One region of the Cytobacillus sp. OWB-43 genome, then DNA from elsewhere that is predicted to be linked to it. Evidence: riboswitches for the same ligand, from Rfam matches in the RefSeq annotation. Region 1 holds a riboswitch; each other region holds the start of a gene.
What was found. A riboswitch is a leader RNA that binds a small molecule or an ion and turns the genes downstream of it on or off. The one in region 1 is predicted to bind thiamine pyrophosphate.
Positions count from the first base shown of each region.

Region 2: it holds a riboswitch for thiamine pyrophosphate, as region 1 does, so the genes downstream of both, tenA (thiaminase II) here and thiW (energy coupling factor transporter S component ThiW) in region 1, are expected to answer to the same signal.
Region 3: it holds a riboswitch for thiamine pyrophosphate, as region 1 does, so the genes downstream of both, thiT (energy-coupled thiamine transporter ThiT) here and thiW (energy coupling factor transporter S component ThiW) in region 1, are expected to answer to the same signal.
Region 4: it holds a riboswitch for thiamine pyrophosphate, as region 1 does, so the genes downstream of both, U9M49_RS17470 (3-oxoacyl-ACP reductase) here and thiW (energy coupling factor transporter S component ThiW) in region 1, are expected to answer to the same signal.

Region 1 is NZ_JAYEFF010000001.1:966,955-973,148, forward strand. Features, by position in the region: gene thiE (thiamine phosphate synthase) at 1-192, opposite strand, end outside; gene thiM (hydroxyethylthiazole kinase) at 192-1,001, opposite strand; gene thiD (bifunctional hydroxymethylpyrimidine kinase/phosphomethylpyrimidine kinase) at 1,001-1,807, opposite strand; gene thiW (energy coupling factor transporter S component ThiW) at 1,776-2,297, opposite strand; TPP riboswitch at 2,369-2,461, opposite strand; TPP riboswitch at 2,505-2,612, opposite strand; gene U9M49_RS04790 (shikimate kinase) at 2,742-3,248, shown strand; gene U9M49_RS04795 (hypothetical protein) at 3,298-4,131, opposite strand; gene U9M49_RS04800 (nuclease-related domain-containing protein) at 4,332-5,240, opposite strand; gene U9M49_RS04805 (branched-chain amino acid aminotransferase) at 5,542-6,194, opposite strand, start outside.
Region 2 is NZ_JAYEFF010000001.1:1,169,106-1,175,299, forward strand. Features, by position in the region: gene U9M49_RS05695 (peptidoglycan D,D-transpeptidase FtsI family protein) at 1-525, opposite strand, end outside; gene U9M49_RS05700 (MFS transporter) at 824-2,104, opposite strand; gene tenA (thiaminase II) at 2,405-3,094, opposite strand; TPP riboswitch at 3,217-3,326, opposite strand; gene trhA (PAQR family membrane homeostasis protein TrhA) at 3,663-4,298, shown strand; gene U9M49_RS05715 (GNAT family N-acetyltransferase) at 4,421-5,167, opposite strand; gene U9M49_RS05720 (AbgT family transporter) at 5,305-6,194, opposite strand, start outside.
Region 3 is NZ_JAYEFF010000005.1:65,632-71,825, forward strand. Features, by position in the region: gene U9M49_RS17055 (cytochrome P450) at 1-329, opposite strand, end outside; gene U9M49_RS17060 (PadR family transcriptional regulator) at 511-1,044, shown strand; gene U9M49_RS17065 (YbjQ family protein) at 1,170-1,484, opposite strand; gene U9M49_RS17070 (hypothetical protein) at 1,465-1,683, opposite strand; gene U9M49_RS17075 (YxlC family protein) at 1,670-2,029, opposite strand; gene sigY (RNA polymerase sigma factor SigY) at 1,983-2,540, opposite strand; gene U9M49_RS17085 (hypothetical protein) at 3,097-3,492, shown strand; gene thiT (energy-coupled thiamine transporter ThiT) at 3,903-4,481, opposite strand; TPP riboswitch at 4,586-4,690, opposite strand; gene U9M49_RS17095 (hypothetical protein) at 4,824-5,063, shown strand; gene U9M49_RS17100 (M23 family metallopeptidase) at 5,087-6,058, shown strand.
Region 4 is NZ_JAYEFF010000005.1:141,365-147,558, reverse strand. Features, by position in the region: gene U9M49_RS17495 (DUF6176 family protein) at 1-266, shown strand, start outside; gene U9M49_RS17490 (hypothetical protein) at 603-923, opposite strand; gene U9M49_RS17485 (glycosyltransferase family 2 protein) at 1,078-1,677, shown strand; gene U9M49_RS17480 (polysaccharide biosynthesis protein) at 1,718-2,713, shown strand; gene U9M49_RS17475 (IclR family transcriptional regulator) at 2,911-3,672, shown strand; gene U9M49_RS17470 (3-oxoacyl-ACP reductase) at 3,895-4,650, opposite strand; TPP riboswitch at 4,743-4,844, opposite strand; gene U9M49_RS17465 (glycosyltransferase) at 4,930-6,194, opposite strand, start outside.

The sequences.
Region 1 (6,194 bases):
AATCAGTGGAATATCCAATGGCTTTAATATAGATTGTAATATTTTCGCCTTTTCATAAAAGAGTTGACCATCCGCTGTCTTCTCTCTTAATTGAACGATGGTCACACCACCTTTTACACCACTTCGAACAATATCATATAATTCATTGTTTGCTATTTTATCATCTGTGACTAAATATAAACGGTAATCCATTAGTTTTGCCTCACTCCATCTAGCCATATGGCTGCATTCATTGTACTAATCGTATCCATTAGCTTCACTCGAAATGAACCTAACCCTTCACCGGCATGTAAGCTCTTAGCTGCGATTTCCCCTGCTAGACTCATAGTAGCCATACCAATAACAGCCCCGTCAAACCAATTTTCTGAAACAGCAGCAGCAGTTGCTACTAATGAAGCTGTCATGCAGCCAGTTCCTGTTACCTTCGTCAAAAGATAATCTCCATTATCAATCACAACTAATTGCTTCCCATCTGTAATGACATCTTCTTTTCCACTAATAACAATGAGACAGTTTAGGACTTCAGCTGCCTCCTTTGCAAGTGCTTCAGGTGCTATTTCAATTGCCCCTGCATCAACACCACGCGTTTTTGTATTCTTACCAATAAGAGCAGAAACTTCAGAAGCATTGCCGCGAATAATGGACACTTTTATTGTGCTAATTAGCTCTTTTGCCTTATTTGTGCGATAAGTGGTTGCACCAACACCAACTGGATCAAATATTACTGGGACCCCTTTTTTATTGGCAGTTTGTCCAGCTTTAATCATTGCCGCAAACATCGCATCATTAATAGTACCAAAATTAATTACGAGCCCATCTGCCATCATAGCCATTTCTTCTACTTCTAAGAGTTGGGTGGCCATAACAGGTGAACCGCCCATTGCTAGGGTCACATTTGCACAATCATTAATAGTTACTGTATTTGTTAAATGATGAATGAGTGGGGTTTGTTCTTGTAACTGCTGAAAGACTCTCTCAACTGCTTCACTTGAAATCGCCATTATCTTTCCTCCATCTTTGCTTTGTTGTATAACTCATAAAAATGATTTGTCGGACCATGCCCATGACCGAGTGCTAGGCTATGCTCAATCGCTATGGAAATATAATTTTTCGCAGACTGTATGGCCTCAATAAGTTCTTCCCCTTTTGCTAACCCAGCAGCAATGGCAGATGATAGAGTACAACCTGTACCATGGGTGTTTTTTGTCTCTACTCTTCGACCATTAAACCAGTTGAAACTTTGTCCATCCCATAATAAGTCATTCGGTTCTCCTTCTAAATGTCCACCTTTTAATAAGACGGCTTTTGGCCCTAATTCATATAATTTTTTACAAGCTTGCTCCATATCATCAACCGTGCGAATTGTCATACCCGAAAGTACTTCAGCTTCAGGAATGTTTGGCGTAATTACAGTCGCAAGTGGTAACATTTTCGCTTTTAATGCTTCAATAGCTTGTTCCTTTAAAAGATGATGTCCACCTTTTGAAACCATAACAGGATCTAACACAATCACTTTTGGACTATAATGATTTAAACGGTCTGCGACGATTTTTACAGTCTCACTAGATGACAACATCCCGATTTTGACAGCATCAACTTGGATATCATCAAACACAGCTTCTATTTGGTCTTTTATAATATTGATTTCTATATCCTGTACCGAACGTACCTCTACTGTATTTTGAGCGGTAATCGCCGTAATGACGGACATGCCAAACACACCATTGGCGGAAAAAGTTTTAAGATCTGCTTGAATCCCAGCTCCTCCTCCTGAATCAGAACCTGCGATCGTTAATGCTGTTTTCATTGATGTAACCTCCAATAGCTTTATTCTTAATTAATACTCTTAATAAACCATATCCTAAAATTGCTCCAGTAAACGAGCTCACCATAAATGCTGGTAGGAATCCGAAAAGGGTTGCTTCTTGTCCTAAAAGTAATGTACTAATCGGATAAGTCGCTACTGCCCCTATCATTCCTGTTCCAACGACTTCACCTAGTGCTGAGAAGCCAATTTTTTTCGTTTTTTGATAAAGGAACCCTGCAAGTAATGCGCCAATCATACTCCCGGGATAGGCAAAAACACTTCCAGTCCCCATCATATTTCTCAATGTAGATGAAAGAAACGCTTGACTAACGGCATACCATGGTCCAAGAAGTACAGCAGATAATACATTCGCCAAGTGCTGAATCGGAAAAATTTTCGCTATTCCAATCGGAATAAAAATGAGACTACTCGACACAGTAGTGATGGCTGCAATCGTTGCCGTCATCGTCATTTTTTGGATTTTATTCATAGACCTTTCCTCCTTTCGATAAAAATAAAAAAGCCGCTATTTTGAATAAGCGGCTTTGGTCATCATGATATGTATGACGTCACTCGCTTCCCTACGCTAGTATTAACTAGATCAGGTTCAAAGGGTTCATCTCAGCCAAGTATTTGGCACCCCTAGCATTTATTCATATATAAAAAAAATCCTCTACTTCCAAAAGGAAGCGAGGACGACTACATCGACACACTTCCCTCCACTGGTACAAACCAGATCAGGTTCAAAGGGTTTTGAACGGCATTCAATCTCAGCCTCTATGTGAAGGCACCCCCAGTGAAAACTTATAACATATGATGCACTCAATATAACATGAAATGATAGAAATGAAAATAAAAAACATTGGATAGAAACGATGTTGCGACATAAAACGTTATGATATGATATTTTATATAACATTCAGGAGGACAGTCTATGGAAGATAAGAGTATTGTACTTATTGGGTTTATGGGGGTCGGTAAGACATCCATAGGAACGGAATTAGCTAAGAAATTACAGTGGGGTTTAATCGACACGGATGAACGCATTGAACAACAGTTTGGGATGTCAACTTCAAAAATTTTCCTTGATCATGGTGAAGAAATTTTTCGAAAAGCTGAAAGCGAATTGATTGAACAACTATCTGCCGAAGAAAAACAGATTCTTTCATTAGGCGGCGGCGCCTTTTTAAACAGTAAGAACCGCGAAATTTGTTTACAAAACAGTACCGTTGTCCTTATCGAGCTCTCATGGGAAAATTGGCTCGATCGATACCCATTGATTAAAGATACAAGACCGAAATTGAATGGTCTTTCTACTGACGAAATGTATCATCTCTACAAAGAAAGACAAGCTCATTATCAACCATATCATCTAAAAATCAATGTTGACGGGAAAACAGCTGAAGAAGCTGCTGAATTGATTGTTAGTGGGATAGGATAAAGCTTGTGATGATTATGGTTATAGTTCATTAGAATATTTCTTTTACTATCTAAGTAATTCGCATTATCCTAAACGAATTTATGAAAGCCGGGCACTCCCTTGCTCGGCTTTCATTTGTGTTTGGTTCTAAATAAATTGCTGAATAACTCCCTTTTTGTGAGGCGGTTATCTCTGGTTTTCTTTCTGAGTGACTTGCTAAACCCTTTTGCGAGGCGTTCATCTCTGGTTTTCTTTCTGAGTGAATTGCTAAACTTTTTTGCAGGGCACTCATCTCTGATTCTCCTTTTGAGGGACTTGCTAAACCCTTTTGCGGGGCGCTCATCTCTGGTTTTCTTTCTGAGGGACTCGCTAAACCATTTTGCGAGGCGCTCATTTCTGGTTTTCTTTCTGAGGGACTTGCTAATCCCTTTTGCGAGGCGCTCATTTCTGGTTTTCTTTCTGAGTGACTCGCTAATCCCTTTTGCGGGGCGCTCATCTCTAATTCCCCTTCCGAGTGACTTGCTAAACCCTTTTGCGAGGCGCTCATCTCTAGTTTTCTTTCCGAGGGACTTGCTAATCCCTTTTGCGAGGCGCTCATCTCTGGTTTTCTTTCTGAGGGACTTGCTAACCCCTTTTGCGGGGCGCTCATCTCTGATTCTTCTTCCGAGTGACTTGCTAATCCCTTTTGCGGGGCGCTCATCTCTGATTCTCCTTTTGAGTGACTTGCTAAACCCTTTTGCGGGGCGCTCAGTTCTGGTTTTCTTTCTGAGTGACTTGCTAAACCCTTTTGCGGGGCGCTCATCTCTGATTCCCCTTCCGAGTGACTTGCTAAACCCTTTTGCGGGGCGCTCATCTCTGATTCCCCTTCCGAGTGACTTGCTAACCCCCTTTGCGAGGCGCTCATCTCTGATTCTCCTACTGAGTGACTTACTATCCACTTTTATTGTGATGTTATATAGATTTTTTTTGTGCACAAAGTCCTTTGTTCAACATATAACTGCTTACTAATAGATTGACCCCATCAGAATACATTTCAATCTATAAGATACTGTCACTTCTCTTCATTACTAAATAATTCAACTGTTTCTTCGGTTTTAAAACCCATTAATGATAATAAAAATAATTTCCACCACCATTAAGTGTATATTTCTCTTGTAAGAATCGTTGTATTGCGGAACTACTTATTGCTCCACCACACCAATCATAAATCGCCGTCTTTGTTACTTTTTCTGATGGAAAAAGAATAATAAAGTCATTGATTGCTTCACTTAATGCATCACAAGATGAAATGTTCCTCCTACATTTTGAGCAATGAAATTTGCGCAAACTCGCTCGCTTCATCTGCCCACCGCACTCTCGACAAACCACTCCTTTTACCAAATCCTCCGTACAATATTCGATTTTTCTAGCGTAATTCTTTTCTTCTTTATGATGACTCAAAAAAGTGTGAACAATTTTTGTATGAAATGGAGAGTGTTGAATGTCCATTTGATTTAGTTCTCTTAATAATCGTGGAATTTGCGGTGGAAGAATAACATTTTGTTTCTTTGTACGGTCATATAACATAAACTCGGGATGGACAAAAACAAGTAGATAATCAAATGCAATGTTTAATTCGTGCTTAGTAAGGAATTGGTGTAGGAGGGTTTCATTTCTTTGGATTTGTAGAAGGGGATTTTTAATTTCCTTGTTTGTTGGTGAATACCATTTAGTGTCCTGAACCAAAAAATCACCACTATAATTTTTCACTTCGAAAGCAATGAGTTTGTGAGGAGTTAAACAGAGAGCATCAATTTGGAAGGATGTATGATTAATTTCTAGCAATACATCATAAAGAATGGGGAATTTTGGTGAAAGTTGCTGCAAATCATCTCGCCATTTACTTTCTCCTTCATATCCTTTTTCTAACATTTTGAGATATTGTTCATTCTCAGGGGACAATTTTGATCTAAGATGGAGCACGCGTAATAATCGGAGTTGATAAGAGGGATTGAGTGGTTTTAGGTCTGGCAAATTACTTCATCCTTTCTTTTTACTCTATTATAACGAATTTTCCGCATGAAAAAAATACCAATTTATTTAACTTCTCTCGGAAAGGACAACCTTGCTTGTTAAAAAGCGTAAAATCCTTTTGTGATTGTAGGGCTGAAGTAGCAAAATCAAACGATAATAATATATACAGTCAGTCCATTTTCTAAATCCATCACTTCGGTTTTATTCTTTTCAGTTTTTGTCCATTTTACAGAACCACATTTCTAGTCTAACCCTTTAAAAAACCACTTACCATCAATGGCAAGTGGTTCTTTTTCTTCTATTAAATTGCTGTCGTAACAGCTTTTTCTTCGTCTACTTTCACGATCCAACCAAATTTATCTTCTACTTTTCCTTTTTGGATTCCTGTTAGCGTTTCGTAAAGTTTGCCGGCGATTTCACCTGTTTGTCCGCCACCAATGGTAAGTTTTTCGTTATTCCAGAATAGTTCTCCGACTGGTGAAATGACCGCTGCAGTACCCGTTCCGAATGCTTCTTCTAGCGTGCCATTTTTTTGCGCTTCATAGATCTCATCGATTGAGATACGACGCTCAGATAAAGGAATACCCCAGTCTTTAATGAGTTCAATAACAGAGTTTCTTGTAACGCCTTCTAAAATGCTTCCGTTCAATTCAGGTGTAACGACTTCACCGTTAATTTTAAAGAAAATATTCATGCTTCCTACTTCTTCAACATATTTATTTTCCTTGCCATCTAACCAAAGTACTTGTGAATATCCTTCCTGTTCTGCTACTTCTTGTGCTTTTAGGCTAGCAGCATAGTTTCCTCCTGTTTTGGCATTACCCGTTCCACCTTTGACTGCACGAACATATTCGCTTTGGACAGCGATTTTCACTGGGTTAATTCCTTCTTTATAATAGGCACCGACTGGTGACATGATAATAATAAATTTGTATTGATGTGATGGAGCAACGC
Region 2 (6,194 bases), 200 kb from region 1:
TTCTTCTTCTGTTATTCGTTCCCGCGTTCGTTTATATATTTCTTCATCTACTTCTTTTGCTGACATATCACTTGCTTGCAATTCATCTTTTTCTTTATCCGATACTTTTTCTGCTGCTTCATTCGGATACTTTATTATCCAAAAGTCTTGTTTATCTCTTTCCGTAATCGCCTTCAAGTCTTCTTCCGTGTCTTTTTTAATCATTTTCGCTAAAAGCTCTGATGTCTGAATCATTTCTTCTTGAGTTGTAGATTGAGAGCGAGTATAACTTATGGCTAATTGAGGCTTATTCCCTACAACCAGTCTACCTTTACTATCATAGATCTGCCCCCTAGGTGCCGTGCTTGCTACTGGCACCTCCACTTCCCGTTCAATCTCTTTTTTATAATTCTCCCCGTAAACAATTTGAACAATACCTAAGCGGAAGATTAGAATCGAAAAGAGGATAAATACTGCAAAAAACATTAAATTAATCCGAAAAACCATTTTTTTATTTCTTTTCTTTCTTTTCTGCTCTCCCGCCATCATCAACACAACCAATCATCAAAGTATGAATGTTCTTAATTATTACTATATGTAACTATTATATTTCAAAAATATATTATCTATTAAAATTAGATTAATAATATAACCTATCTTACAACAAATATCCAATTTTTTCAATTGTTATGAAGAAATATTTGATAAAAAAAGATCAATTTTACACTTTCAGTAACATTTTCTAAAAAGGACGGTAGATGGTGATCAAATCAGGTATCCACTTGACTGCCTTTTAAGTGATGATTGTTCTTCATTTTTATTAGCTAAATAAAAAAATCGATTGTTAACCAACCGATTTTTTCATTTGACTCATTTGTAGTTTTTGACGATATACTACTGGCTCATATAACATGAATACTCCAATTAACCCAATAATCGCAAAGCTTAAAGGAATATAGAGTCCATATTGATAAGCGGTTGTAAGGTCAAAATTAGCAAAATGGTCCAATACTTTCCCAAAAAGAGCTGGCAGCAACACTGCGCTAAGAAAGCCACCCGTATTGGCGAAACCGGAAATAAGCCCCACTTCCTTTATATGAAAGGACTGTCTAACAACTGTAAAGGTTAGAGCACTCGCACCATTTGCATAGCCTATGATCACGAATAAAAGAATGAATAATAAATACGGTGGCTCTCCACCCAGCAATACTAGTGTGATCCAAGCAGAAACCGACAGCAACTGCACGATAACATACGGTAATTTGACACTGTCAAAAAAAGTAGATAGATAGGTTGTTAATGGCGCTCCGATAATGGCACCAAATAAGCCGTACATAATTACTTCACTTGCACTTGATCTTGATAAACCGTAAATGTCCATACCATAGGGAACAGCCCAAGAGCCAATAAAGCCAATATATGTGCCTACTACACCAAAATGACAAAGGAATGTCGCCCAAGCTTGGCGATTGACTAGTAATCTTCTTATGATGACTAATAACGGTTCATTTGTTTCTTTTTGATTTTTTTCTTCTTCCATTTGAAATTTCTTCTTAGGATATTTTATTAAAACAACATAGAGTCCGATACCGAGGGTGAATATTACGATGCCAACAATTAAAAATGGAAGTCTCCACCCTAATAGAGAAATGGTCGAACTAAAAGGAACTGTTGCCAATAAGAAACCTAAACTTCCTGTCATTCCAGCAAATCCCACTAGCATCGAAAACTCCTGCTGCTTGAACCAAATGCTCAATACAAGAACTAAATTGACCCAAATAGTAGCATCGCCAATTCCACATAATAGCCTAGCAAAGATAAGCATATAACTATTATCTACCGAACTATAGAGGATGGTACCTAGTCCGTTTAGCAGCGTTCCAGCGACTAGAAATACATTTGGACCAAATCTATCAGAGAATAATCCGATGGGAATTTGCAATCCAGCATAAGCAAAAAATTGAATACTCGTTATCAGCCCAATCGTTGCTGCAGTTAAATGAAATTCTTCCATTAATTGATCAGTAATTAAACCAGGTGCTGTTCTTTGACTAACCATAAATAAATAGGCTAAAAGTAAAACACCAAATACAACCCATCTGTACTTACTTTGTTGTTTATTCATTATTTAAACGCCTTCCTCAATTTAACATTCGTCTCTCATTATACGCTTATTGTCTTTATATATATATAGGAAGTTTATATGTCTATGAGGGTGGAGAAGTAGAAGTCATTTCTATTGACTAGATGAGTAGTTGGTGAAGATCTAACTTCTTTTTTAGGAAAATCCGATATGGCAAACTGTCTTAATTGCATAACAAACCTGATATTACAACGATTATAAAGGGTATGATGTTAACAGAATTGAGTTAGTATGAACTAACCTTATTCTGTTAACACTATTCCCGCTTTCATTTATGAAGTTTTATGCATATGTTTTATCACTTAACCACTTTTCTTGGGTATAAGCCATTTCCCAAAAAGCTAACTCATATTGACAGCTAATGGTAAATGCCATTTTCATTTTTTCTTTTTCTGTTTCAGATGCAATTTCAGCAAGCCGATCAAGATGATGAATTTGTTCAAGTACAAGTTTAACAAACCATTCTCCACCGTATGTATCAATCCAGGTACGATAGATTTCTTCTTTTGGTTTTGCCCCTTTAAAGCTCTGCCCAATATCATAATAAATCCAATAACACGGAAGCAAACTAGCGATGACCTCGCCAACTGTGCCTGTCTCTGCTACACGATATAAATGGGATGTATATGCATAGGCAGTAGGAGCGGGTCTAAACTGGTTTAACTCTTCTTCAGAAACTTTTAATACCTCCATAAATTTGTTATGTAACCCTAGTTCAGCTTCATAGGTACCTTGCGCATGCGAGGCCATTCTTGAGGTCATATATAAATTCTCTGCTTTAGAAGCAGCGATTGCTTGCACACGAGCAAAATGTGATAAATAGTAAGAATCTTGTAACACATAAAAGCGGAAACACTCAATTGGTAAATCTCCCTTAGCAATTCCTTTAACGAAAGGGTGTTCAAAATTCGCTTCCCATATATCATGTACTTCTTTCCTTAACGATTGTGTAAACGTTTCTTTTGTTGTCATCATTTCTACCTCTTCTCTTTTTTTATCGAGCATAAAAAATCCAGAAAAGCGAAAAACCACTTCCTATAAGAAAGTGGTTACTGTATACATCATTCATTTAGTTATAGTTATAACGTTAACTAAATTGATATACGCCACTTCCCTACGCTGGTATCAACCAGATCAGGTTCTAAGAGTCTTAAAGTTATTGCACTTTAATCTCAGCCTTTTAAAGGCACCCCTAGTGGATTTATTCAATTATGCTTTCAAAGTTATGTTATCATCTTATCAATAAATGTCAACTGCAAGTTTAGGAATTGAGCAATGTCAAGCTTCTCTTTCAGTAACGATTATGAACAAGTTGGATGAATGCTGTCGTTACCTAAACACTTCAACTGATCTAACACCGCGGCTTAAATTGGCATTGACTCAAGGATGGATAACTCCAAATATTCTCCATGCATTTACACTCTCCACCCTCTTCGCCTAGTGAAGTTTTTCTTTATAATGAAAGCTTACGACTTTTTATCAGCTAAAAAAATGTTTATACTAGAATTATGATTTTGGATAAAGAATGGGTGAATACTACTTGGAAACACATATTTTTTCAAAGGGAGAAGAAATCGCCAACGCGATCGTACACGGAATCGGTGCGCTATTAAGTATTGCGGCTCTCGTCATTTTAACTGTTTTCTCATCCTTATATGGAACAGCTTGGCATATTGTCAGCTTTGTTCTTTTTGGTACAACGATGGTTATTTTATATTTCTCATCAACTTTGCTACATAGTTTACCTGCTGGAAAAGCAAAGGATGTATTTGAGATTCTCGATCATTCTTCCATTTACTTTTTTATTGCTGGAACGTTCACACCGTTTCTATTTATAACAGTTAAAGGAACCTTAGGATGGACCTTATTTGGTCTTGTATGGGGGCTAGCAATTGCTGGAACAGTTTTCAAATGTTTTTTTGTTAAAAAGTTTTTAGTCTTCTCGACATTACTATATGTTTTGATGGGCTGGCTAATTATATTTGCCTGGGAGCCTCTGGTTACACACTTACCTACACAAGGAATGATTTTCCTCATTATCGGTGGCGTTCTATACACTGCTGGTTCAATATTTTATGTATGGAGAGGATTTAAGTACCATCACGCATTGTGGCATGTTTTTGTTCTTGCTGGTTCGATTATGCATTTTTTTGCTGTTCTCTCGCTTTTACCTTGATCAAAATTTACCTCTTTATAAATGATCTGCAGATGGCTACTCTCACCACCTGCAGATTTATTAATATCAGTTTGTAGAGTTTTTATCACATTACTTGTTCTATATTAATAATAAACTACTACTTATAATAACTTCATTACTTCATAGCGAAAGCTCAATTTTTTATACCCTTGTTTACGATACATATCCTTTGGCGTGTCATTGCTGTCGGCTACAAGTATAACCCTATGATTGCTAAATCGCTTCATTACTTCATATTGCAAGCTTGCAGCAATCCCCTTTAATCGGTGAGCTGGTAACACACCTACATTATCAATTTCAGCTGTACACTTATTAAAAAATACTTGTAATGAACCTGCTGGCACACCATGATCATATGCGAGTAACTGTAATGTATCTTTTGCATTATGATGATAGGAATGCATGCTTCTATTAAGGTTCACATATTCCTCACCATAATCTAGATCAAAGTTTCTCTGCAATTGTAGATATTCTCCTAAATTATCATTTGTCACTTCCTCAACCACGATTTCGTTCTTTCTATCTTTATAGATAAATTGAAGAGGGTTAATTTCATATAACTCCTGACACCCGATCGTATAGAATTGTTGATAAAGGTATAATAAAACATCCTCTTGAATCATTTCGTCTGCTGGTAAATAAAACTTCAAATGTTCTTGTTTATGCTCTTTCTGATAGTCTTCCAAATACATTTGTGCCAGTTGAAAATCTTGCAAACTAGGATTTATTTTAAATTGGATAAAGTTTGCATCATATTTAAAATAGAACTGTTTTGTGCCATAGTGATCAAAATTGGCTTTTTCTGCTATTAAATTACCATCATGATGTATATCTCTGAAACTAACCACTGACCATCTCTCCCCTACTTATAGCCCTTAAGTATAACGATTAATTCCTTACGGTAAAAAAATACCTCTATCTATTTTATCATTTTTCACAAATAAAGAAGCCCGAACATTTATGTTCGGGCAACAACACCGCATTATTACAAATACATTTCGATACCGGGTCCAATCGGAATACCGAATAATCCAAAAATGAATAGCATGACTACCCAAATTACTAAGAAAACCATTGAATAAGGAATCATTAAGGAAATAAGCGTGCCTAAACCTGCTTTTTTATCGTATTCTCTCATAAAAGCAAGAACTACAAGGATATACGGATTTAGTGGTGTAATAATATTTGTAGTTGAATCGGCAATTCTATACGCTGCTTGGATAAAAGCAGGGTTATAATCAAGTAACATAAACAATGGAATAAAAATTGGGGCTAATAATGCCCATTGAGCAGACCCACTAAAGATTAATAAATTCAGAATAGAGACGAAAATAATAAATCCAATAATAACAGGAATACCAGTTAAATTGATGGAAGATAAGAATTCCGCACCATTGACTGCAATCCAAGTACCTAAATTGGACCAGTTAAAATAAGCAATAAATTGTGACGCAGCAAATATAAGGACGATATAGCCTGCCATATCTTTCATCGAATCTGCCATATACTTTGGAATATCAGCACTTTTTGTGATTTTCTTTACTGTTACTCCGTATGCTGTTCCCATCGTTATAAAGAATAATAAAACAATTGGGATAATTCCACTTAAAAATGGGGAAGGAATCATACCACCTTCTTCGTTTCTAAGAGGGGAGTCTGGCCAGAAGATAATTGTAAGTAAAATAGCAATATATGCTAGACCCGCTATAACGGCATTTCTTAACCCTTTTGACTCGATAGCTGAAACCGGTTCAAAATTCTTTTTCAAATCCCCATCATATTTTCCTAATCTTGGTTCAATTACCTTTTCAGTTAAGAATCCACCAACTAAAGTTAAGAGAACAGTAGAAATCGACATAAAATACCAATTATCAA
Region 3 (6,194 bases), on a different contig from region 1:
AATCCATCTAAAAAGAGCATTGATTTACCAGTAAAGAAGGTATCGGGAGCTGACGATTTTTCTTTACTATTAATTTTATCTCTAAAATTCTCTTTTTCTTCAATGGATGTTGGGTCTACTGTAAATTGCTTAGCGTTTTTAAGAATTTGAACAGCTTCTTCCATATGGACAACTATCCAAGTTTGATTATCTGTATCGCCAATAGGGTTAGATATTGGAATAATTGGCCCTATATCACGTGTCTTGGAAAATACGAAAAATGGATTCTCTTCACTTTTGCCACTTAATACACCTAGAACCTCGCTGGAAATATCTGATTTGTTCAGCATCTTAACTTCCTTCCGGTAATTAATTTTATACTCAAATTTGAGTATATTAATAAGCTTACTAAATATCTTTATTAATAGTAAATAAGAGTAAAGTACCTATTGGTGATAGGTCTTAAGTGGGGGAATAATTGCATTTTTCAATGTGTTATTATAAACGTATATGAGTATAAGGAGAAACAACATGTCTATTCAAATTTTTATTTTAAGTAAACTAATGAATGAAGATAATTATCCATACAACATAAAGAAATTGTTATCTGAACCCGTACCGTTAGATAAAATGCGGGCGATTACAGAAAGCAAATTATATTATCATTTCGATTCCTTAGCCAAGCAAGGCTTAATTGAGATTGTAAAAGTGATTAAAGAAGTGCATCGACCAGATAAACAAGTTTATCGTATAACCGAAAAAGGACGTTTGGAACTTCCGAAAAAAATATATAAAGTCTTTGAAGATGCTGATACTATAAATGATATGATCTTAGGCATCGCGAATCTAAATTATGTTAATCCGGACAAGGTGATAGAGATAATAGAAAAAAAGATTATCGAAGCAAGAGAGTTACAAGAGACTAGGGCTCGTTTGGAAATATTGATAAATAATGATAAAGATCACCGCTATAATCGTTTCTTAAGTAATTATTTCTATGAAAGTATACAAAGCAATATCTATTGGTTAGAAAAACTACTGAGCGACTTAAAAAAGGATAATTAGCCCATATTGACAATATTAAAGGCTAGTTCTTGATAATAAAGAGATCTTGTTCTGCATAGGTTTAAGGTACTCAACAAAAAAGCTGTCGAGAAATCGACAGCCAACAAATATATATAACCCCTTGTTTACTCCACATACACCGCCGTACCATAAGCCAATATTTCACTGGCGTTTGCCATTATAGCTGACGTTTCTAAACGTACACCGATAATCGCATTTGCCCCTTTTTCTTTGGCATGCTCTACCATTCGACCGATTGCTTTCTGGCGAGATTCCGTCATCATATCTGTATATTCCGAGACTTCTCCACCGACAATCGTACGTAATCCGGCAACGATATCTTTTCCAATATGTTTCGATTGGACTGAATTTCCCCTAACAAAACCTTTTAACTCTTTTATTTCTTTACCTGGTATTGTTTCAGTAGTCACGATAATCATTTAATTCATCCTCCTCTTTTCTACGAACGTTTCTTACGATGAAATAGAATATTAGTGGTACCGGTGCTTGAATTAAGGCGATAATACCCCAGAACCAATGATTCATTCCATTTTTCTTTGCATTAGTAAATAAAAAGATACTTTGTGATAATAAAATAATTGCTACTAAGAATAGTAAAAAGAAATCAATATTCGTCATGTCGCACCTTCTCTCTATGTTTTTGGATTTGCAGAAAGGTATAACAGATGACAAGAAGGACTGTAAGACCTTGTAATGTGATAAAGACAACTGGTATTTGGGTTAATGTTGTAAAAAATAAAACAAGAATAAGTGTTGCTATTCCGCTGAATAAGAGTAATTCTCTTCGCCATTTTTTGCTAGCTTCATCCTTTTCTGCGATGACCATTTTTTCAAACCAATCTTCACTAGGAGTAGAGATGGGGTTATTTTCCTCAAACTGTGCAAAAGAACGTTTCATTTCTTTTGAAAAATCTTCTTCATCCTTGTTTGATAGGATTTTCCATTGTTCCTGGGCCTTTCTCATCTTCACCCATCTCCTTTCGAATGGTTTTAATTCCGCGATGAACTCTAGATTTTACTGTTCCTTCAGCAATTCCAAGCATTTTGCCAATCTCATCATACGCATAGCCATAATAATGTTTTAAAATAATCGGCACTCTTAATTCATCTTCTAATTCACCGAGAGAAGCTAATAAGAAATCCCAATCTTCATTTCGTGACTGTGCCTGCCATTTTAATTTCCGCATATGTTGTGCTTTAAAGGCATCAGCTCGCTTCTGGCGCCTTTTTTGATCGATATATAATTTTGTACCAATGGATATGAGCCAAGTGGAGAATTTCGATTTCACCTGAAATTGATTTAGTTTTTCAATCGCTTTTGTCATTGTCTCTTGTGCCAAATCCTCAGCTTCTTCTCGATTAAGGGTGAGCTTCATTAAATAATGAACGAGAAGGGGATAACTCTCCTTAAATAAGTGAGCTAACGCCTGGTTATCGCCTTTTTTCGCTGCTTTAATCCATTTTTTCTCTTCCAAACCTTGCCCCCCTTTTCTTTGGATTTACTATTATGACGATTAGTGTTCTCCTTTCGTTCACGAAAAATAAAATTTTTTGAATGGAGATAGAGATTATATCTTGTTATTGCATAGAAGTTATGCGAGTGGATAAATATGTAAATGATTAGAATGTTCAATTATATCCTTATTTTCAATGACATGGACCCTCTGGTGGCATGACTACAGAGGAAAGAGCCAGCAGTATCTAGGCGTGTGTGCTATACAATCTCCATATAAACTTGGGCGGTGGTATCTTTTAAATATGTGTCAGCTTCATCCAATCAATACGGTAATTCTTAAATGAGCGTTTATAGTTAAGACTGAACGCAAAAGATGTTTACGCGCAAAAGAGAAAAGAGGAAGTCAGAGAACTGCGCGTAAATCGTGTATACGCGCAAAAGAGAAAAGAGGAAGTCAGAGAACTGCGCGCAAATCGTGTATACGCGCAAAAGAGAGAAGAGGAAGTCAGGGAACTGCGCGCAAATCGTGTTTATGCGCAAAAGAGAGAAGAGGAAGTCAGGGAACTGCGCGCAAATTGTGTATACGCGCAAAAGAGAGAAGGGGGAAGTCAGGGAACTGCGCGCAAATTGTGTATACGCGCAAAAGAGAGAAGAGGAAGTCAGGGAACTGCGCGCAAATTGTGTTTACGCGCAAAAGAGAGCAGGGGAAGTCAGGGAACTGCGCGCAAATTGTGTTTATGCGCAAAAGAGAGAAGAGGAAGTCAGGGAACTGCGCGCAAATTGTGTTTACGCGCAAAAGAGAGAAGGGGGAAGTCAGAGAACTGCGCGCAAATCGTGTATACGCGCAAAAGAGAAAAGAGGAAGTCAGAGAACTGCGCGCAAATTGTGTTTACGCGCAAAAGAGAGCAGGGAAAGTCGGAGAACTGCGCGCAAATCGTGTATACGCGCAAAAGAGAGCAGAGGAAGGTTGAGAACTGCGCACGATTGTGTTTACGTACAAAAATCATAAGAAAGAAAACAGATGATGTTGGTTTAAACTACCGTAGATAATAGTTGTTGCAAATTCATAAATAATCAAGAGTGTTCATCGTTAGATTGACATTGACGGAAGAAAAGTGCTGCTAAAAAAAGTAAGGATAAAGATGTGTCTACTCCCCCTCTCAGAAATCCAAAAAGAAAACTGCCGGTCTCAAGGAGAAAATAGAAGAGAAGATGTTGGTTTGTCTAGCTGCTTTTGGCGCTTTCATTTTGCATGGTTATCTTATGGATATCACGCCGATGTACATGTCACCCTGATTCCACAGTTCATTCATCGTGCGAAAATCCCCCAAAACGTTGACTTGAAAAAAAGGCCCTGAGTTCCCCCAGAGCCTTTAGATGATTAATATGCTTTTTTCAGAAGGACCTTATTGGCTGTTGTGTAAAGCATGACAACTACTAAGGCACATACGATAAAGGTAGGTAGCATATATGTTCCGTTATATACGAGTGAGTAAAGTGCGACAGGTTGATCTGCCGGAGCATAGGCACCAAATAGGATAATGCCTGATAAATAATGGCATAAGAAGCGTAAGAAACTTCCTAAGAAAACGCCACTAATAACATACATGTTTGCTTTGGCAAATTGGCCGTCTTGATAATTTTGCACAACTTTATTCATATAGATGCCTGCGAGTCCGACAACAGCAAAGGCTACGAAATAGTCAATGATCCAAGAGGCGAAATGAAAAGGAACAGCTCCTGTTAAGATTTGAAGTCCTCCTAATAGTAAGCCCGTTAAGACGCCGCCTTTAACACCCCAACGAAAGGCCATTAAGAAAACCGGTACCATAGCAAGTGAGATGGACCCACCTTGTGGCCAAAATCTCCCCATCAGTAAGCCTGATAAGAAATCAAGTAATAATGCCAAAGCTGCAAATATAGCAATTTCCACCATAAAAAGTGTTTTATTTTGTTTCATGTTTTTCCTCCTTCTCCGAAAAGAGAAGCGAACGAGTAAACCTGTATTACTTTTTTGTCATGAAAAAAAGCAATACATAGGCGGTGATGGATGCCTAGTATTGCTCATATCCAAAACCACGATCCCTACGCTAGCATTATCTAACAGGTTCTTAGGGTCAGAACGAACTCGCTCACTCTCAGCCATATTAGGCTCCCCTTGTGGAAGTATTAAATTTATCCTCGGTTAGAATATACTATGACTTTCATCAGAATTCAAGAATCTTTTTTTGGTAGTAAAAAAACAGATTATTTGTGAAACTTATTCCCTAGATAGTCGTAGAATAATCAAGGAGTGATTGATATGAAGAAGGTTTTTGAAGTAAACCATCATGGAAATCATATATTAATCGAAAATTATTGGATTAACGGAGAAAAGTTGTATGTAAATGGTGAATTACAGGATGAAAATTTAGGTCTAGCATTAAGAGGGGATTTGAAAGGTAAGTTAGAAGATTCAAGTGAAATTAAAGTAACTATTGGCGGTTTCTTTACTATTAATTGCAAAATATTTCTTGAGAATCGTTTAATTTTTTCATCTTAATAAAACTTACGGGGGTAGAGGGTATGGTAGGGTCAATAGATCCTGATAGGTTTATAGATCATTGGTTAAGAGAAGATTTTAAAACAATTTATGAAGCAACTTCAAAAGTGTTTCAAGGAATGGTTTCATTATCGGCATTTATTGAGATGAGCGCAGCTTTTAATAAAGGTGTGCGTAGTTATCATCTTACGTCACGGACGGATGTCATAGGCATTGGTCAGTTCGTATGGGTAGATAACTCAAAAGCAAAAGCAGTTGTGGTTGGATTCGATGATAAATATACAATTGTCAGTCTCTATTTGAAACCCTACTTTGTCTTTCCAGAAACAGATAAGATTTATACAAAGAATGAATACATTATGCCAGTGATGGATGATTGGTTTGTTTTCTGGGGTGGCACAAATGAATTTATTAATTACCATTACGTATATGAACATCAAAGGTACGCGTATGATCTATTAAAGGTGAAGGATGGCTCTACATATAATGGTAGACCTGAAAAAAATGAGAGTTATTACGCATTTGCAGAGGAAGTTATCGCCCCTCAAAATGGCAAAGTAATAAAAGTGGTTGATGGTCTCGATGATAATATTCCAGGGCAGATGGATGAAGAACACCCCCCAGGCAACTATATTGTGATAGAGCATGCGCATAAGGAATATAGTATGATTGCTCATTTTAAAAAAGACAGTATCATTGTCCAAGAAGGAGAAGAAGTTCTTCAAAAACAATTACTTGGCAAATGTGGGAACTCGGGTAACTCTTCTGAAGCGCATATCCATTTTCAAATCATGGATTCAGAAGATCTTCATAAAGGAAAATCAGTTCGCATTCGTTTTAAAAATGGTGTAGAACCGATTCAAGGAGAAATCGTAACAAATCATTTAACAAAATACCTTAATCGATTCGAAGAGAAGTTCGACAAGGTTGAAAATACGATGACAATAGCAGACTATGTTTTTGGCCGTTCCCAGAGCAATTATTCAGCTTTTTAAATAGAGAAATACAGTTAAATGGAGGTCGCTTGTGCCGGCCTCCTTGCCCACAATTCAATCAAACATTTATTTAAATCGCAAAAAAAGTGGTTTGATAATAATCGTTGCTCTTTTCGTAAGACTCAGTGCGGTTTTT
Region 4 (6,194 bases), on a different contig from region 1:
ATCATATGAAAGAAGTACTCCTCACACTTGAAGAAGAAAAAATGTATATTGAAACGATTTTTCGCGAAGTACAAAACGAAAATGAATATCTTTACTGGTATTCTGTACAAGGTAGGGATGGGATTGAAGTGACTGAATCCACCCACTGGGTAGATAAAAAACATCTCCAATATTGGCAAGATTGTATAGATGAAACCTACAAACCAGTTAATTTAATTACCGAAGTCGTTATGATCCCAGAGAAAATCAGAGCAAATATGACTTAGCTTAAATAGGCTAAGCACTTTTCACCTTCCGTCCATATAAGAAGAACGAAATGAGTCCTAATACGGTATATAATATAACAGCATTCACCATACTACCTACCTCAAACCAATACGAAACCGGAATTATTATCGCAGCGGACGAAAAGATAAAGCCTATGATCATCTGCTTTTTTAAGCGCGCGCAAATCATACCTTGGATAATAAAAGCTAGCGGAAAAAGGACATAAATCCCTAATAATAAGATTTTGCTAAACGGAAAAAATGAACATATCCACGTAAATATAAAAATACATATAGAGGGAAATAAAACTCGAAAAAACATCTTCATGTCAGTGTTCATCCCCTTCTTTTTATAGACAATATTATAGCCTTCCACCAAAACCACAATAAAACAAGATAACCGAAAACACTATACAACGCCCATAGTGCACCATCAAAAAGCTCATGAAGGAAAAACTCCCCTTCATTCATTTCTTCACCGCGACCAATAGCATTGAATATAGAAATAAAAGGGATTGTTAGAACAAAAAAGATGACGAATAATGCTGTTTTTCTAATTTGTTTCCTCCATAACATTCTTAACGCCATCATAAATGAAATAAACAAAAAGAGATAATACAATAGCCAAAACCATAACGGTAAACTCACCATAAACATTCCCTCACCCCTCTTGAGTGTAATATTACACCAAAAGAAATTTATTGTAAATAATTTCTTTTTATGTCCTAAATTCACCACTTTTAATTAGGCGCATACACTAAACGATATAACACCTGCCCCAAAATCATGCATAATAAAGTGAGGAAAAGTCATGAGATTCAGCTTTTTATCCCCGGTTTATAATAGTGAACAATGGGTTCGCTCGATGCTTGATAGCATTCCTAAAGAATATGCCGATGAAATCATTGTTTGTGATGACGGATCAACCGATCAAACATTAGTGATGTTAAAAGAATATCAACAACAGTACCCTCAACTAAAAATCTTAGAAAATGGGGAAAATCGTGGCGCTAGCTATTCGTATAATCGTTGTATCGAAGCCGCAACTGGAGATTATATTGCCATTATTGATAGCGATGATATTTATTTACCAACCATTCGTGAAGTACTCGCTAAAATAGATGGTGAGTACGACATTTATTATTACAGCATGGTGACAAAGGATGGCCAGCTCTTTCAAGCAACGGAAGAAAATTATCGTGAATGGTGTGGGCAATTTAGGATCATTAAGAGAAGCTGTGTGGGAGAAGCGAGATTTTCTGAAAGACCGGATATGGCGGGGGACTGTGATTTTCATCAAGCGCTCTTAGACCAAAACCCTTCAGTGCACATAACAGGAATTATCGCTTACTGGTATAACTATCCACGAATAAATTCCGAATATTATTTATACTATTTTGGATTAAAGTAAGCCCATTGTGGGAAATGACAGAAAGGTGCGTTCCATACTTATGTTTAAAAATAAAACGCTATTAATTACAGGTGGAACCGGCTCGTTTGGGCATGTGGTGTTAGAACGTTTTTTGCATAGTGAAATAAAAGAAATACGCATCTTTTCTCGTGATGAAAAAAAACAAGATGACATGCAAAAACAGTATGCAGATGGAAGAATCTCTTATATCCTCGGCGATGTTCGGGATATGAGTACTTTATTACCAGCTGTGGACGGGGTTGATTACATTTTTCATGCAGCAGCCTTAAAACAAGTACCCTCATGTGAGTCACATCCGCTAGAGGCGGTGAAAACGAATATTCTTGGCACCGATCATGTATTAAGTGCAGGAATACAAGCAGGGGTAAAGAAAATTGTCTGCCTATCAACGGACAAAGCAGCCTATCCAATTAATGCAATGGGAATGTCTAAAGCTTTAATGGAAAAGACATTTATCGCTAAATCGAGACAAGCTAACGCTCGTGGTACCATTATATGTGGCACAAGATACGGAAATGTCATGGCATCAAGGGGGTCCATCATTCCGCTACTCATAGAACAAGTAAAGGAAGGAAAGCCGCTAACTGTTACGCATCCTTTAATGACCCGTTTTATGATGAGTTTAGATGAGGCTGTCGAACTCGTATTGTACGCTTTTGAGAATGCTTGTAATGGGGATATTATGGTACAAAAATCGCCTGCTGCCTATATTACAGATTTAGCACAAGCGATTAAAGAACTTTTTCACGTTAACCTTCCTTTAGAATTAATTGGCACACGGCCGGGAGAAAAGCTCTATGAAGTTTTACTAACAAAAGAAGAAGCAGCGAAAGCTATTGATCTTGAAGGCTTCTATCGCATTCCTCGAGATACCAGAATAGAAACTGATACAAACTCTGTAGAAGAATATCACTCCAATAATACTTATCGTCTCTCTGTAGCTGAACTAAAAGAAAAACTACAATCATTATCCTATGTTCAAAAAGAGCTAAAAAAATGGAAAAGGTTAAATTAATATATTTGACCGCTCCCTATTTTTCGTGAGTTGAGCACCTTCATTGACCAAGTTAATAATCGCCAACTCACTTACTATTCTTATATATACTGAATTTATAGGGATATCCTACCAATCCTCTAAAGGAAGGTTGTTGTTTGATGTAGTTTCTGATAAATTAGGATTCAACATGACTAGCATATTGAGGAGTTACATACATGGAAATACAAAAAAGTAGTACGATGATACAATCCTTGCAAATAGGCATTTCTATCATCGAATTAATCTATCAAAAAGATACCCCAATGAAATTCTCAACCATTCAAGAAGAAACCGGTATTACGAAAAGTAATTTATATAAATATTTAAATACACTTACGCAATTGAACATGCTCTATCGTGAAAAAGGGACAAACCTGTATTATCTTGGAAGCAAATTGATTCAATATGGTACAGCCGCCTTTGGTAGTCGTGATATTGCCGATGCAATCACTCCGTATATGCAGGAACTTTCTTCGCTTACTTCCTGCACCGTTTCGTTTTCATTATGGACAAACAACGGACCTATTACGACAAAGATTTGTCATTCGAATGAACCACTTCATATTGGTACACAACTAGGCGGAAGCTTACCACCAACATCTGCCGCAGGGAAGATTTTCTTAAGTTTCTTAAACCCAGTACTGACAAAAGATTGGCTAGGAGACGGGGAAGCGATCGATAACGCAGAATGGCAAATGATTCAACAATCGAAAATCTCCTTCGCTACCGAACCTTTAATTCCATCGATTTCTTCGGCTTCCGTCCCTTTGCTAGACTACCAGAATCAATTACTCGGTGCAGTGACAGTTGTTGGATTTAACGATAAGATGCCTAAGGAAGCATCGGATCCGATGAGCAAGCAACTGCGGAAGTTTCACCTACAAGCATCTTCTATGTTTGGCTATCGATATAAACAAGGAAAAATTGAACAATACTGATTGAACGTTCAATCGACCGTTTTAACATCTAGTAGAATAAAATACTAGTGAGAAAATTAAGTTATTATTTTAAAAATATCCTTTTCTGCGAATAAATTGGAGTTTAGCTTCGACTTAGTCTCACATTTGCTGATATAAGCTCTTTACTGATTTATCAACCTACAAAATAAGTCCATTTATTGAAAAAGGCCGCCATAAACAAAGATGACGACCTTTTTTATCTTAGTTCATCGTCAATCCATGATCAACGACTAGATTTTGTCCCGTAATCGCTCTAGCGCCTGGAGAGGCTAAGAAAACAACGGCTTCCGCTACGTCTTCTGGTTTTGTCACACGGCGGATAGCAGAGTTATCAGCCACAATCGCAAATACCTCAGGGGTAGTAACAGCACTTGCATCCGTTGTTTCTAATAATCCACCGGAAACCATATTCACATTAATATCATACTGTCCGAGCTCCTTGGCCATATTGCGTGTAAAGCCAATTAATGCCGCTTTGGCTGTTGTATATTCATGGTAGGCAATGACTGGGTTCTGGTAAAGATTCGTGCCAATACCAATCACACGGGCTTGCTGTGAATCCTTTAGAGCCGGAAGAGCAGATTGAACAACATTTAAGCTTGCTTTTATCGCGCCTTCAAACTGGGTTTGATAGCTAGCCCAAGATAATTCCTCTACTTTCGCCTGTGCCACAGGATCAAATTTAAATTGAACTAATGCATTATTTACAACGATATCCAAGCGACCAAAATGAGCAATTGTGTCTGCTACCATTGCTTTTACTGCTTGATGATCTCTTACATCAGCTTGGATAGCAAATGCACGATCTTGTCCGATTTTTTCAACTACTGCATCTGCTTTTTCTTTATTATTAAAATAATTAACGACTACTTTGTAGCCCTCCTTACCAAACTTTTCAGCAATTGCAGCTCCTAATCCACGACTTGCTCCTGTTACTAACACGACTTCTTCTCTCACGCTATTCCCTCTTTTCAATAGATGTAATTAAAAATGTTCAGGGAAACAAAACAAAAGGCTCCCCGAAAATGGAGAGCCTACCATACATATGCATATAGTTGGAAGATGCTCCCTACGATCGTCTTAACGAACAGGTTCTAAGGGTCAGGTTTTAACCTTCTCAACTCATTTTCTGAGTCCCCCTGCAACAATTTTTAATTATTTTTAGTTTAGCATACAAATAGTTTCCTAGCTATGAATCGAAGTTCATTTCGAAACTGACCATTTGCTTTATGTTTCTCACCATTGTTTTAAACGGGGATTCTTATCTAGAATCGATTCATATTGTTTCTCATTACCATAGAGGCTATTCGGGTCAAGCAGCTTATATCTCTCATATTTTTCTAATCGATCTTTTTCTTTTGCCCAGCCTAAATGCTTGACTCGTATTGTGGATAAACTGTGGGTAAGTTGGAAGATGTTTTCTGGAAATCTCCCACAATGCTGTGGTGTTTCTTTCCAGACAGGCTGAAAGGTTGATCTAACTCTTGCTAGAAATGGACGGTATAAGAAATGTGCTTGCCAGTATTCATCTTCACGATAATGGTCTTCATCCCACATATCATACAGTCTAAAACAGTACAGGTCGATAGTATCCTGTTTAACAAAGTCATCAATATAATCAATAAAACTCTCCTCAAACCATTCATCTGCGTCAAGATTTAATACCCAACCTAAAAAACCATTCGTTGCTTCTAACCACTGTTGTTTTCTTAGTTCCACTTCATTGGCAAACTGGGAGCTTGCATTCTTGACCAATTTAATTGGCATACCTTTTAGTTCTTGCAAGAAAATCGATATAGTCTGATCAGTACTAGCATCATCTATAATCACAGCTTCATCGATAAATGGCTTTACTTTCTTTAACATCGTTTGTAAATAACGACCTTCTTCATTCTTCACAATCATCGATAAGCGAATTTGATGGCTTTCTGCTTTTTCTGGATAAATAGGTAGTTCGCTATAAGCATACTGACATTTTTCTTTAAATGCGGGTATGCCTGTAAGGTCAGAAGAACGATAAATATGATAAGCTGGCAGATGTGTGTCTACATGTAGATCCAGTCCTAATGCCACAGCTCTCACACAAAAATGTCGATCTTCTCCCCAAAAACTGAGATTTTTAATTTTACTAAAATGAATACCTGCTAACAAAGCTTTCCTGCTAATTAGCGTGCACGCACCTAATCCTCCTACTTCATAAACACCTGGAGTTTGTAACTGTTGAATAAAAGCCTCGGTTTGAACGGCCTTTTCTTCGTCTGTTATGGCACCTTCATCCGCCTGTCTCCAGTGGGTATATTCATCTGTTAACCACACCTGCGGATAAGGAATTGTCCCCTCTTGCCAAGCCGTCCAAAATACCTCTGAAACAATTTCTTTTTTCGTGGAAATAAGTGTATGAAGGGTATTCGGGTGTAAAAGCAAATCAGAGTCAATTAAAAACAAATAATCAAATTCTTCAAATTTCGCCTGCTCAATAAGCATATCTTTGAAGCGAGCAA